Regions from separate parts of the Massilia sp. DD77 genome, predicted to be linked through region 2. Evidence: predicted binding sites of a transcription regulator. Region 2 holds the regulator's gene; each other region holds the start of a gene.

Region 1 (3,648 bases), on a different contig from region 2:
TCGCGGGCCAGGTGCTGCTCGACTTCCTGCGCCGCCTGCCCTGAACCTATCCCTTGTTCGAGAGGACCAAGCATGAGCTACGATTCCCAGAACCCCTTCGCCAGGATCCTGCGCGGCGAACTGCCCTGCGTGAAGGTCTACGAAGACGACATGACCTTGGCGATGATGGACATCATGCCGCAGGCCGAAGGCCATGTGCTGGTGCTGCCGAAGGAAGGCGCGGCCGAGATCTTCGACCTATCCGAAGAAAGCGCCGAGGCGTGTATCCGCACCGCCAGGAAGGTGGCGACGGCGGTCAAGACCGCGCTGCAGCCGCCGGGCGTCATGATCGCCCAGTTCAACGGCCGCGCTGCCGGCCAGACCGTACCGCACCTGCACTTCCACATCGTTCCGCGCACGGAGGCGGCGCCGCTCAGGCCGCACGCGGCGGAGCAGGCGGACCCAGACCAGCTGCGCGCGCTGGCGGCGCGGATTGCGGCCGCCCTGCCGGCTTGAAGCCTTGAGCGCCGGCCTGGGTGCAAGGATCACGTCCCTGGTCTGCTCGTCGAGCACTTCGATCCACCAGCCGAGCGGATAGAGCAAGCAGGCCATCGGGACAGCGAGGATCGCGTAGTAGATGGTCCAATGGGTCGTCGCCGCCAACGAGTCCACGAGCGGCGTCAGGCCCGCGGCGTCGGCGACAAGCAGCTGCAGGAGGATCGGCCACTTCAACAGCGGTATGGCCAGCAAGGGATGCGACACCAGCCCCAGCCCGACCAGGGCGAGACTGGCGCTAGTGAACACGCCGTAGGTGATGCAGGCGCTGAGCGCGCTGATGGTCCTGTCGTTCATTCGATCCCCTCCTGTTTGTCGGTGAGGACTGCAGGCTAGTACGGGACCGGGAAACGCGCAGCGGAAACCGTTCAGGCATCGCCGGATGCGCCTCACAAGCCGACCAGGCGGTACGTGTGAGGCGACAGCGACAGTAAGCCTTAGCGCCGCCGGCGCAGCATGGCGAGGCCGCCGAGGCCCGCCAGCAGCAGCAGGCCGGTGGCCGGTTCCGGCACCTTGGCCGGGGCGCCGTCCAGGGTGACCGTTACCTGGGCACTGACATGGTCATACACCCATGCCTCGGAGTGGTAGAGGTAGAACGCCAGCGTGGCGCTGGTGAAGTCGTTGAAGCCGGGTGGCACGCGGTAGTCGTGGAAGGCGCTGCTGCTGCCCGGGTCCATGCGCAGCACGAAGGACAGGTTGTGCTGGCCGTCCGGCGCGGCCCCGGCGCTGGCGATCAGCTCGTCGACAGGATTGCCGCTCTCCCATGGATCATTGTCGTCGGTGACCTGGATGCTGCCCACACCCCAGGACGGCACGGCCGCACTCAATGCCGCCGAGCCTTGCAGCTTGAATTCCTGCGCGGCATAGGTCGCCCAGCGGAAGGGCGCGCCGGGGTAGGACGTGGCGACCGCGTCGGTGTCGAAGCTGAAGGAGCCGGAGAACTGCTCGCCCGCCTTGACGAGATCCAGGAACACGGGTTCCGGCGACGTTGCGCCGCCGAAGGACGCGCGCACCGGGGCCTCGAAGACGCCGGAGAAGTTATAGGTGATCACCGTCGCTTGCGCCGAAGCGGAAGCGAGGACCAGGGCCAAGGCAGGAAGAAGTTTCATTGCTGTACATACTCATTGAAAAAAACGTAATGTATGGCCGCGCTGATCCCGTGTCAAAAAGAAAACTTACTTTTCCTTAAGTTAACGCCCTTTTCATGCAATCCGGGTCAGGCGTGTTGGACCGGCGCGTCAACGCAAGTCGCCGGTCTCGACATAGACGCTGCCGAGTACCGGCGCCACCCGGCCGAGCGCAGCCTCCGGATTCCCCAAACCTTGCTTGCGGATCGTGACGGGCGCCGCCGCCGGCGCGGCCAGCTTCACGATATGGTCGTAGTCGGGCCTGCTGTCCAGGCGCTTGACCAGGTACTTCCCGACCGGCAGGTAATGGGCCTCGGCGGCTTCCCGCATGGCCGGGTCAAGGCGCCGGTACAGCACCACCTTCTCGACGATCAAGCGGGCGCCCGCATACATGCGCTGGCCGCCGCGTTCGAAATGGCCGTTGTAGATGTCGGCGCCAAAGCCGCGCAGCGGCGCGGCGCTGCCGGGCGCCAGGCGCGACAGCTCGAAATGCTCGGGATCGATGGTCCACAAGGCCGTCGTATCCTGCATGCGCGCACGCAGCGCGCGGTCGAGCGTGGCGTCGGCCAGGCGCACCTGCAGCACGGCCTGGACGTCGTGGGGCGCCCGGAACAGCGGCAGGTGCGAGGCGTACAGGCCGTCCTTGTCGCCGAACAGGGCCATGCCGTGCGAGCCGTAGCTTGGGTCGTGGGCCAGCGCCCCGGTGGAGATGGCGCAGCCAAGCAGCAGCAGCGCGCGTCGGAATGGATTCATGGTGGCTTGTTCCTGGATCGAAAGTCGGGCATAGTACGCCGGAAATCATTTCCTTAGAAGCAACCAATTTTCATCTCTTGTGTCCCAACTGGAAACATGAACCTGCCCGACCTGCGCGTCTTCACCGTCGTCGCGCGCCACGACTCGCTGCATGCGGCCGCCGCGGAGCTGCACTTGACGCCTTCCGCCGTGTCCAAGGCCCTCAAGCGCCTGGAGGAAGACCTCGGCCTAGCGCTGTTCGACCGCAGCACGCGCCAGCTGGTCTTGAACGAAAGCGGGACCATGCTGCTGGCGCGCGCCCGGGTCCTGCTCGACCTGGCGGAACAGGCGCGCATCGACCTGCAGGGCGAACGCGCGGCCATGGATTGCCGCATCGGCGGTCCCGCCGTGCTGCTGTGGCGCCATGGCGGCGGCATCGCCGAAGCCTTGCAGCCCTACCCCGGCGCCCGCCTGCACTTGCAGCCCCTGTTCGAAGGCGACGCCCTGGCGGCGCTGGCGCGCGGCGAGCTGCAGGCGGCGCTGGTGACGGACGAGGCCCTGGACAGCCCGCACTGGTCGCCCCAGTGGGAAGCGACGGCGCTTGGCGAGCTGGCGCTGGGCGTGATCGCGGCCAGCAGCCATCCGCTGGCCGGCAAGCGGCGCAAGCCGGTGGACCTCAAGGAAGTGCTGGCCCATCCCTTCGCTTCGCCGGCGCGCTCCCTGTTCTGCGGCCAGGCGCGCGGCAGCCGCTCCGACGGCTGGCGCGACGACCTGCTGCCGCGCACGATCCGCTACTGGGCCGACGACCTCCAGGTGCTGCTCGGCCTGGTGCGCGCCGGCAGGGCGCTGGCCTACCTGCCCGCCTTCGCCGCCCAGGAATACGGCCTGGTCGGCATCAAGGTGGCGAACCTGGGCTTTTCCTCGGTCGAGCGGCTGCGCCTGGTGTGGAACCCGGCGCGCGCGCCGCAATGGCTGCGCAGCGTCGCGACCAGCCTCGGTGGGGCCGTATCATGAGGCTGTAGACGATGGCGGCGGTCGCCACGCCCTGTCAAGGCATCAGGATTGCAGGTCGGCGTGGATCGTCTGCGCGGCCAGGGCGCCGTGGCGCAGGGCCATGGCGATGCCCTGCCCCGGCGCCACGCAATCGCCGCCGGCATAGATGCCGGGCAGCGCGGTGCGCAGGCAGGGGTCGACGCGCACGCGGTCGCCCTCGTGCGAGAGCCTGCTGGCGGCTTCGTCGCGCTGGAAGTGCTCG
Region 2 (3,648 bases):
GGGCAAGCGCCTGACCCATATCCCCGAGGGCGACGTCTCGACCGTGGTGCAGCCGGTGCTGCGCGGTGTCGAGCCGGGCCGTCCGCCGATGACGGTCACCGCCGACCGCGCCCGCATTTATCACCAGGAACACCGCGTCGACATGCTCGGCAACGTCGACCTGCAGCGTGCGCGCACCGCCAGGTCGGAAGCGCTGCGCGTGCGCACCCAGGCGCTCACCGCCTTGCCGGACGAAGAAATCCTCAAGACCGATCAGCCGATCGAGATGCAGCTGGGCGCTTCCAGCGTACGCGGCACCGGCATGGTGGCCAACAACGCGACCCAGAAGATGCACATCGCCAGCCGCGGCCAGATCGTCTATCCGCCACGCGCGCGCCAATAGGCCGTTCATGACAGCGCCGCGTCAACCCAGGACCAGAACATGATGAAGAAACACCTCGCTGCCCTTTGCCTTTCCCTGCTGTCGCTCCCGGCTTTCGCCGAGCGCGCCGATTCGCTCAAGCAGGCCGTCATCAATTTCGACTCGCTCGACGTCGACGAGGTCACCCAGACCCGTATCCTGACCGGCAACGTGGTCGTCACCCGCGGCACCCTGGTGCTCAAGTCGGACCGCGCCCTGGTCAAGGAAACGCCGGAAGGCTACATGAGCGTGACCCTGACCGCGAACCCGGGCAAGGTCGCCACCTTCCGCCAGAAGCGCGACGGCGGCCCCGACCTGTGGGTCGAAGGCCAGGCCCAGCGCATCGAATACGACGAACGCATCGAGATGGTCAAGCTTTTCTCGGACGCCGTGGTCAAGGAACTCGAGAGCAAGCGCGTGACCAACGAGATCAATGCGCCCTTCATCTCCTACGACAACCGCAAGGAAGTCGCCAGCGTGCGCAACGACGCCAGCGGCCAGAGCAAGGTCGGCGGCGGACGCGGCACCCTGATCCTGGCGCCCAAGCGCGCCGCGCCGGCGCCGGCGGCGGCACCCGCGGCGGGCAAGCAATGATGGAGGCACGCGACAGCGGCAGCACCCTGATCGTCAAGGGCCTGCAGAAGAGCTACGGCAAGCGCCTGGTGGTGCGCGACGTCTCGCTGCAGGTCGAGTGCGGCGAGGTGGTCGGCCTGCTGGGCCCGAACGGCGCCGGCAAGACCACGTCCTTCTACATGATCGTCGGCCTGGTGCCTTCAGACGCCGGCTCGATCGACATCAACGGCACCGACATCTCGAGCCTGCCGATCCACCGGCGCGCGGTGCTGGGCCTGTCCTACCTGCCGCAGGAAGCCTCGGTGTTCCGCAAGCTGACCGTGGAGGAGAACATCCGCGCGGTGCTCGAGCTGCAGCAGGTCGACGGCCGGCCGCTGAGCAAGGAACAGATCGGCGAACGCCTCGACACCCTGCTGGCCGACCTGCAGATCGAGAAGCTGCGCGAGAACCCGGCCATGTCGCTCTCGGGCGGCGAGCGCCGCCGCGTGGAAATCGCGCGCGCGCTGGCCACCAACCCGCGCTTCGTGCTGCTGGACGAGCCCTTCGCGGGCGTCGACCCGATCGCCGTGATCGAGATCCAGCGCATCGTGCGCTTCCTGAAAGAGCGCAAGATCGGTGTCCTGATTACCGACCACAATGTCCGCGAGACGCTCGGCATCTGCGATCGCGCCTACATCATCAACCAGGGGGCCGTGCTGGCCTCGGGCCGGCCGGACGACATCATCGCGAATGAGTCCGTGCGCCGCGTCTACCTGGGCGAACACTTCCGCATGTAGAAGACATGAAACAATCCCTGCAACTCCGCACATCGCAGCATCTTGCACTGACGCCCCAGCTGCAGCAGTCGATCCGCCTGTTGCAGTTGTCCACGCTCGAACTGCACCAGGAGATCGAGCAGATCCTGTCCGATAACCCCTTGCTCGAACGGCTGGACGATCCGCTCGACCGCTCGGTGCGGCTGCTGGCCGACGGCGCGATCAACAACGCGCCTCCCAACGGCGAGGCGCCGGCGCCGGCCGCCCCGGCGCAGGAAGGCGAAGCCGCGCCCGCGGCATCCAGCGAAGCCGGCGAGGGTTTCGAGGGCGGCGACGCCGAACGCGACGCGTCGGACGCCGACTGGGGCTCGGGCGGCGGCTCCGGCGGGGGCGAGGACGAGGATGGCCGCCCGCAGCTGGAGGCGAGCGCCATCAACCTGCGCGAGCACCTGATGGAACAGATCCGCGTCACCGGCTGCTCCGCGCGCGACCGCGCGCTGGCCGAGCTGGTGATCGACGCGCTCGACGACAACGGCTACCTGGAAGAACCGCTGGACGAGATCCATGCCCGCCTGCCGGAAGAGCTCGAGATCGACATGGACGAGCTGCGCTGCGCCCTGGCATTGGTGCAGAGCCTGGATCCGGTGGGCGTGGGTGCGCGCAGCGCGGGAGAATGCCTGGCGCTGCAGATCCGCCGCATGCCGGGCGTGCCGATGGTGACGCGGCGCCTGGCGCTGAAGATCGTCGAAGGCTACCTGAGCTGGTTCGCCCAGCGCGAGTACAGCAAGCTCAAGAAGGCGCTGGACTGCGACGACGAAGACCTGCGCGAAGTGCAGGCCGTAGTGCGCCAGTGCAATCCTCACCCGGGCGCGGCCTTCGCGTCGAACGTGTCAGACTACGTGGTACCGGATGTGATCGTGCGCCGCGCCAAGAACGGCTGGGCCGTGATGCTGAACCCGGATGTGATGCCGCGCCTGCGCGTGAACAGCCTCTACGCCTCGCTCATGAAGCAGGGCAAGTGCGAAGGGCAGATGAATTCGCAGTTGCAAGAAGCCAAGTGGCTGATCAAGAACATGCGCCAGCGTTTCGATACCATCCTGCGCGTGGCCGAGGCCATTGTCGAGCGACAGAAGAACTTTTTCTCCCACGGCGCGGTTGCCATGCGGCCCCTTGTTTTACGTGAGATAGCTGATACACTAGGCCTACACGAAAGCACAATTTCTCGTGTTACAACGCAGAAGTACATGCTGACCCCGCACGGCATGTTCGAGTTGAAATACTTCTTCGGAAGCCATGTCGCCACCGAAGCGGGGGGAGAAGCCTCCTCGACGGCGATCCGCGCTCTCATCGCGCAATTGACAGGAGCAGAAGACCCTAAGAATCCTTTATCCGACAGCAAGATCGCGGAGATGCTCGGGGAACAAGGCATGGTCATTGCGCGCAGGACGGTCGCCAAATACCGTGAAGCGCTCAAGATCCCTCCCGTCAGCCTCCGCAAAGCTTTGTAACAGCGTTGCCCACTCCCGCCTTGTGCCTGGGCGGCGCGCCTTTTCAAAGGAGTGTGTATGAACCTCACAATCAGTGGCCACCATCTCGAAGTGACTCCCGCTATCCGTGAATATGTTCAGAATAAGCTCGAGCGCATCATCCGGCATTTCGATCAAGTGATCGACACCCACGTCTTCCTTGCCGTCGACAACCTCACTGAAAAAGAAAAAAGGCAAAAAGCTGAAATCAATGTCCAGGTGTCCGGCAAGACCCTGCACGTGGCCAGTGTCGCCCAAGACCTGTATGCCGCAATCGACACGCTGATGGACAAGCTGGATCGACAGGTTCTGAAACACAAGCAGATGTTGAAAGACCATAACCACCAAGCGATCAAACGCTTGCCGGATCAAGGAAGCGAAGAAGCCGCTGCAG
Region 3 (3,648 bases), on a different contig from region 2:
CACGCCCAAGGGCAGCAGCAAGGCGAAGGTCCAGACGAACACCGTATTGATGATCGCGTACTGGCGCGGATAAGGAAAATTCTTGATGCGCTCGGCCCGCGCGTGCTGGTCCAGGAATTCCTTCAAGGTCTTCTGCATCTCGGCATGGTGCAGGGGCACCAGCTCCTGGCCGGTGTAGAGCTGGCGGATCGCCTGGCTCTGCTGGGCAATCAGCATCCCCGCCGGATTGCCCGATGCGAGCAAGGCGTCCATTTCCGCGGCCGGCACATAGGGTGACAAGGCCTGTGCCAGCGGAACGGTATGCTCCGCCACCCGGAAGGCCTTGCTGCGGTATTCCACGTCCGGCGCGCGTCCCGCCGCTTCCCAGCTGCGCGGAGCGCGCAACTGGTAACGCACCACCGTCAGCCACGCCAGGTGGCGCAGCACCAGGTCCCTGGCGGCGCCGGCATGGACCGGAAAGTCGCGGCTGATCAGCCCCCAGTAACGGCTGAGACTGGTGATCGTGGTCCAGACCTGCTGGGCCTCGACGCTGCGCGCGTAGGTCTGGGCATTCTTGAAGCCGACAATGAAGGACGCCGCGGTGCCGAGAATGGCGACGACGGGCCAGGGCAGCGCCAGCCAGTGCCAGCCCGCCAGCAGGTAGAGTCCCGCCGCCAGACCGGCATTGACGAGCAGCAGAGTGGCCCGGCGCCGGGTCCAGATCAGGAACTCGAGGAATCCGTAGGATTTGCCGATGTGCATCGGCTAACTATGCCACAGGCCTTCCGGTGCGATTGGTGCATATCGATCAACGAAGCCCGGACCTGCTACGCGCGCTCCCTGGCTCTTTGCCTTCTGCCGGCGCGACGCGTAGGCGCCGAGCAGGCCGATGCCCAACAGGCCGAGCGACGCGGGCTCCGGCACCCGGCGGAAATGACCCATCGCGCCAGTGCACTTGACCTCGCCTGGGAAGCCGGTGCCGCAGCCGGCTTGCGGCATGCCCGCATCGCTGTTTGCGTCGAGCACGGTGAACACGCGGCCTTGCGAGCGCATCTCGATATGGTGCTCGGAGTCGTTGGCGTAAATATATCCAGTAAGGAATCCGCCATGCTCGAAGACTAGGTTCATGCTGAGGTAGCCAGTAAACTTCCCTACTACGCCATCTCTGGGGCAGAACTCGATCGCGGGCGGGAAGACTCCAGGAAAGGAATAATGGAGCGCCAGCAGCTCGGATCCGGGAATTCGCGTGCCTGGAGTTATGTCATCGAATTCCATGTTGAATGCGCCGCTGCGCACTGTCCCATGCGTGAACTCAAGCTGCAGTGAAATACCGTGTGGAATGTCGTTGTTGAGTGCGCGCCATTCGTAGATAACGCCGGCCTGTCCAAGCATGGGCAGTAACAGCAGCGCGGCAGCAGCAATGCACTTCAGCTTCATGGTCCCTCCCCGGTGTGGGATGCTTATCTAAAAAGCAATTTCCAAGCCAGGAAGCCAAGTAGCTGAACAATAACGACATTCGGTCGTTCGTATTTCCAGAGATGATCCGCGTGCAAAAAGACCCGACATCGGCCGCCAAGGCGCCGGCGCGAGCGAAAAGCACCGGGATCAGTGCAGGCGCGTCACGCTCGCCAGGTGCGGCACCTGGGGCACGGCCAGTTCGCGCAGCAGTTCCAGCAGGTCCTCGTCCTTGATGAAGCTGGCCGAGGACTTGGCTTCCAGGATGCGCTCGGGCGGCTGCGAGCGCGCCACCACCCAGCCCTGGACGTAGTCGACGCCGATCTCGTGCAGGGTCTGGACCGTGGCCGCGTCCTCGGCCCATTCGGCGATGGTCTTCATGCCCAGGTTCACGGCCAAGCTGACGATCGCCTCGACGATGGCCACGTTGGCCGGATGGGCGTTGATGTTGACGATGAAGTTGCCGTCGATCTTGAGCACGTCGGCCGGCAGTTCCTTGAGGTAGGAGAACGAGGTGTAGCCGGCGCCGAAGTCGTCCAGCGCCACCTTGACGCCGAAGTTGCGCACCTGGTCGATGAAGCGGCGCGTGTTGTCCAGGTCGTGCAGGGCCACGCTTTCCGTGATTTCCAGGCACAGGCGGCTGGCCACGTGCACGTAGCGGCCCAGGATGTCGAAGGTGTCCTGGACGAAGCGCTCGTCGTTGAGCGAGGCGCCGGACAGGTTCATGCAGACGAAGCGGGTGTTGCACAGCTGCTCGGCGTGCTCGGCGATCCAGGCCAGGGTGGTCGACAGCACCCAGCGGTCGATCATGCTGGCGCGGCCGCTTTTCTCGGCGGCGGCGATCACCGGGCCGGCCGGCACCACGCGGCCGTCCGGCTCGCGCATGCGCAGCAGCACTTCGAAGTTCAGCGATTCGTGCGGATTCTTGAGCGACATGATCGGCTGCATTTCGAGCAGCAGGTTGTCGGTCGCGTTCGGGCCGGACAGGCGGGCCACCAGGTCGAGCTCGGCGGCGCGCTGGCGGAAGGCGTCGGCGCCGCGCTCGTACACCACCAGGCCGTCGCCGGCACCGGTCTTGGCTTCGCGGCAGGCGCGGTCGGCGGTCGAGACCGCGTCCTTCATGACCATGCCGGGCACCACTTCGATCAGGCCGACCGAGCCGCGCACGTGGAAGGCCTTGTCGCCCACGCGGTAAGGCGTGTTGCCGAGGCGGTCGACGATGCCGCGGCAGATGATGGTGGCGAGCGGAACCGCCGTCTCCGGCATCACGATCACGAATTCGTCGCCGCCCACGCGGCCGATCTGCTGGCCGCCGGCCAGCATGGTGCCAATGCGTTCGCACACCTGGCGCAGCACTTCGTCGCCGGCCGCGTGGCCGAACAGGTCGTTGATCAGCTTGAAGCGGTCGAGGTCGACGTAAGCCAGGGCCATCGGGCGGCCCGTCGCCAGGCTGGCGGCCGCGGTCGCAAATTCCTTTTCGATCCCGCGCCGGTTGTAGACCTTGGTCAGCGGATCGTTGTTGGCCATGAAGCGCAGCTGCTCGGTGGCCTTGTGCTTTTCGGTGGTGTCCTGCAGCACGCCTTCGATGCGCGAGCGCGCCAGGGTGGCGCTGACCAGGAAGCGCTGGCTGCCGTCGCGGCTGGTCAGCTCCATCTCGGCCTCGGCCTTGGCATGCACCTGCTCGTGCAGCTCGGTCCAGCTCATCTCGGTGAAGAACTGGCGCCAGGCGGTGCGGCCAGGGACAAAGGCGCTGATGCCCAGCATCTTCTGCAGCGCCGGGTTGACGCTCAGGAAGTGACCGTACATGTCCAGGGTGAACAAGCCGACCGGCATGGCCTTGTAGGCGTGTTCGAGCTCTTCCTGGGCTTCCTGGCGCTTTTCCGTTTCGCTGCGCATCTGCTCCGCCACGGCGAGCGCGGCCAGCAGGCTGGAAGCAAGCGCGGCGGTAACACTGTTGATCACGCCCAGCAGTTCTCGCAGGCCGAGCGCGGCGGCGGCGACTTCGGCCATCGAGGCCAGGAAGGTCAGCGCGAACGAAGCCGCGAACCAGGACGCGACGCGGTTACGGGACTCGACAATGATCTTGAACAGGCCGATCGTCATCAATGCGAAGCAGCACACCACGATGACCCACATCAGCGGCAGGTACATGCGGTAAGGCAGCAGGATGGCGGCGGCCAGCATCGGCATGCACAGCCATTGCATGACGCGCAT

Evidence for each region. The regulator sigma-54, encoded in region 2, starts transcription at its own class of promoters, with help from an activator protein. The targets are predictions, from matches to a motif close to TGGCANGNAANCTGCTTT.
Region 1: the regulator sigma-54 is predicted to act here: its motif matches at 1,727-1,744, upstream of V7778_RS08875 (VPLPA-CTERM sorting domain-containing protein).
Region 3: the regulator sigma-54 is predicted to act here: its motif matches at 1,448-1,465, upstream of V7778_RS17635 (PEP-CTERM sorting domain-containing protein).

The regions. Positions count from the first base shown of each region.
Region 1 is NZ_JBAMDH010000012.1:60,247-63,894, forward strand. It holds gene V7778_RS08865 (allantoate amidohydrolase) at 1-44, shown strand, start outside; gene V7778_RS08870 (HIT family protein) at 73-495, shown strand; gene V7778_RS08875 (VPLPA-CTERM sorting domain-containing protein) at 972-1,643, opposite strand; gene V7778_RS08880 (hypothetical protein) at 1,773-2,414, opposite strand; gene V7778_RS08885 (LysR family transcriptional regulator) at 2,511-3,407, shown strand; gene V7778_RS08890 (FAD-dependent oxidoreductase) at 3,450-3,648, opposite strand, start outside.
Region 2 is NZ_JBAMDH010000023.1:94,854-98,501, forward strand. It holds gene lptC (LPS export ABC transporter periplasmic protein LptC) at 1-382, shown strand, start outside; gene lptA (lipopolysaccharide transport periplasmic protein LptA) at 422-994, shown strand; gene lptB (LPS export ABC transporter ATP-binding protein) at 994-1,749, shown strand; gene V7778_RS15590 (RNA polymerase factor sigma-54) at 1,755-3,236, shown strand; gene hpf (ribosome hibernation-promoting factor, HPF/YfiA family) at 3,294-3,648, shown strand, end outside.
Region 3 is NZ_JBAMDH010000029.1:8,428-12,075, reverse strand. It holds gene V7778_RS17640 (bestrophin family protein) at 1-741, opposite strand, end outside; gene V7778_RS17635 (PEP-CTERM sorting domain-containing protein) at 745-1,416, opposite strand; gene V7778_RS17630 (putative bifunctional diguanylate cyclase/phosphodiesterase) at 1,585-3,648, opposite strand, start outside.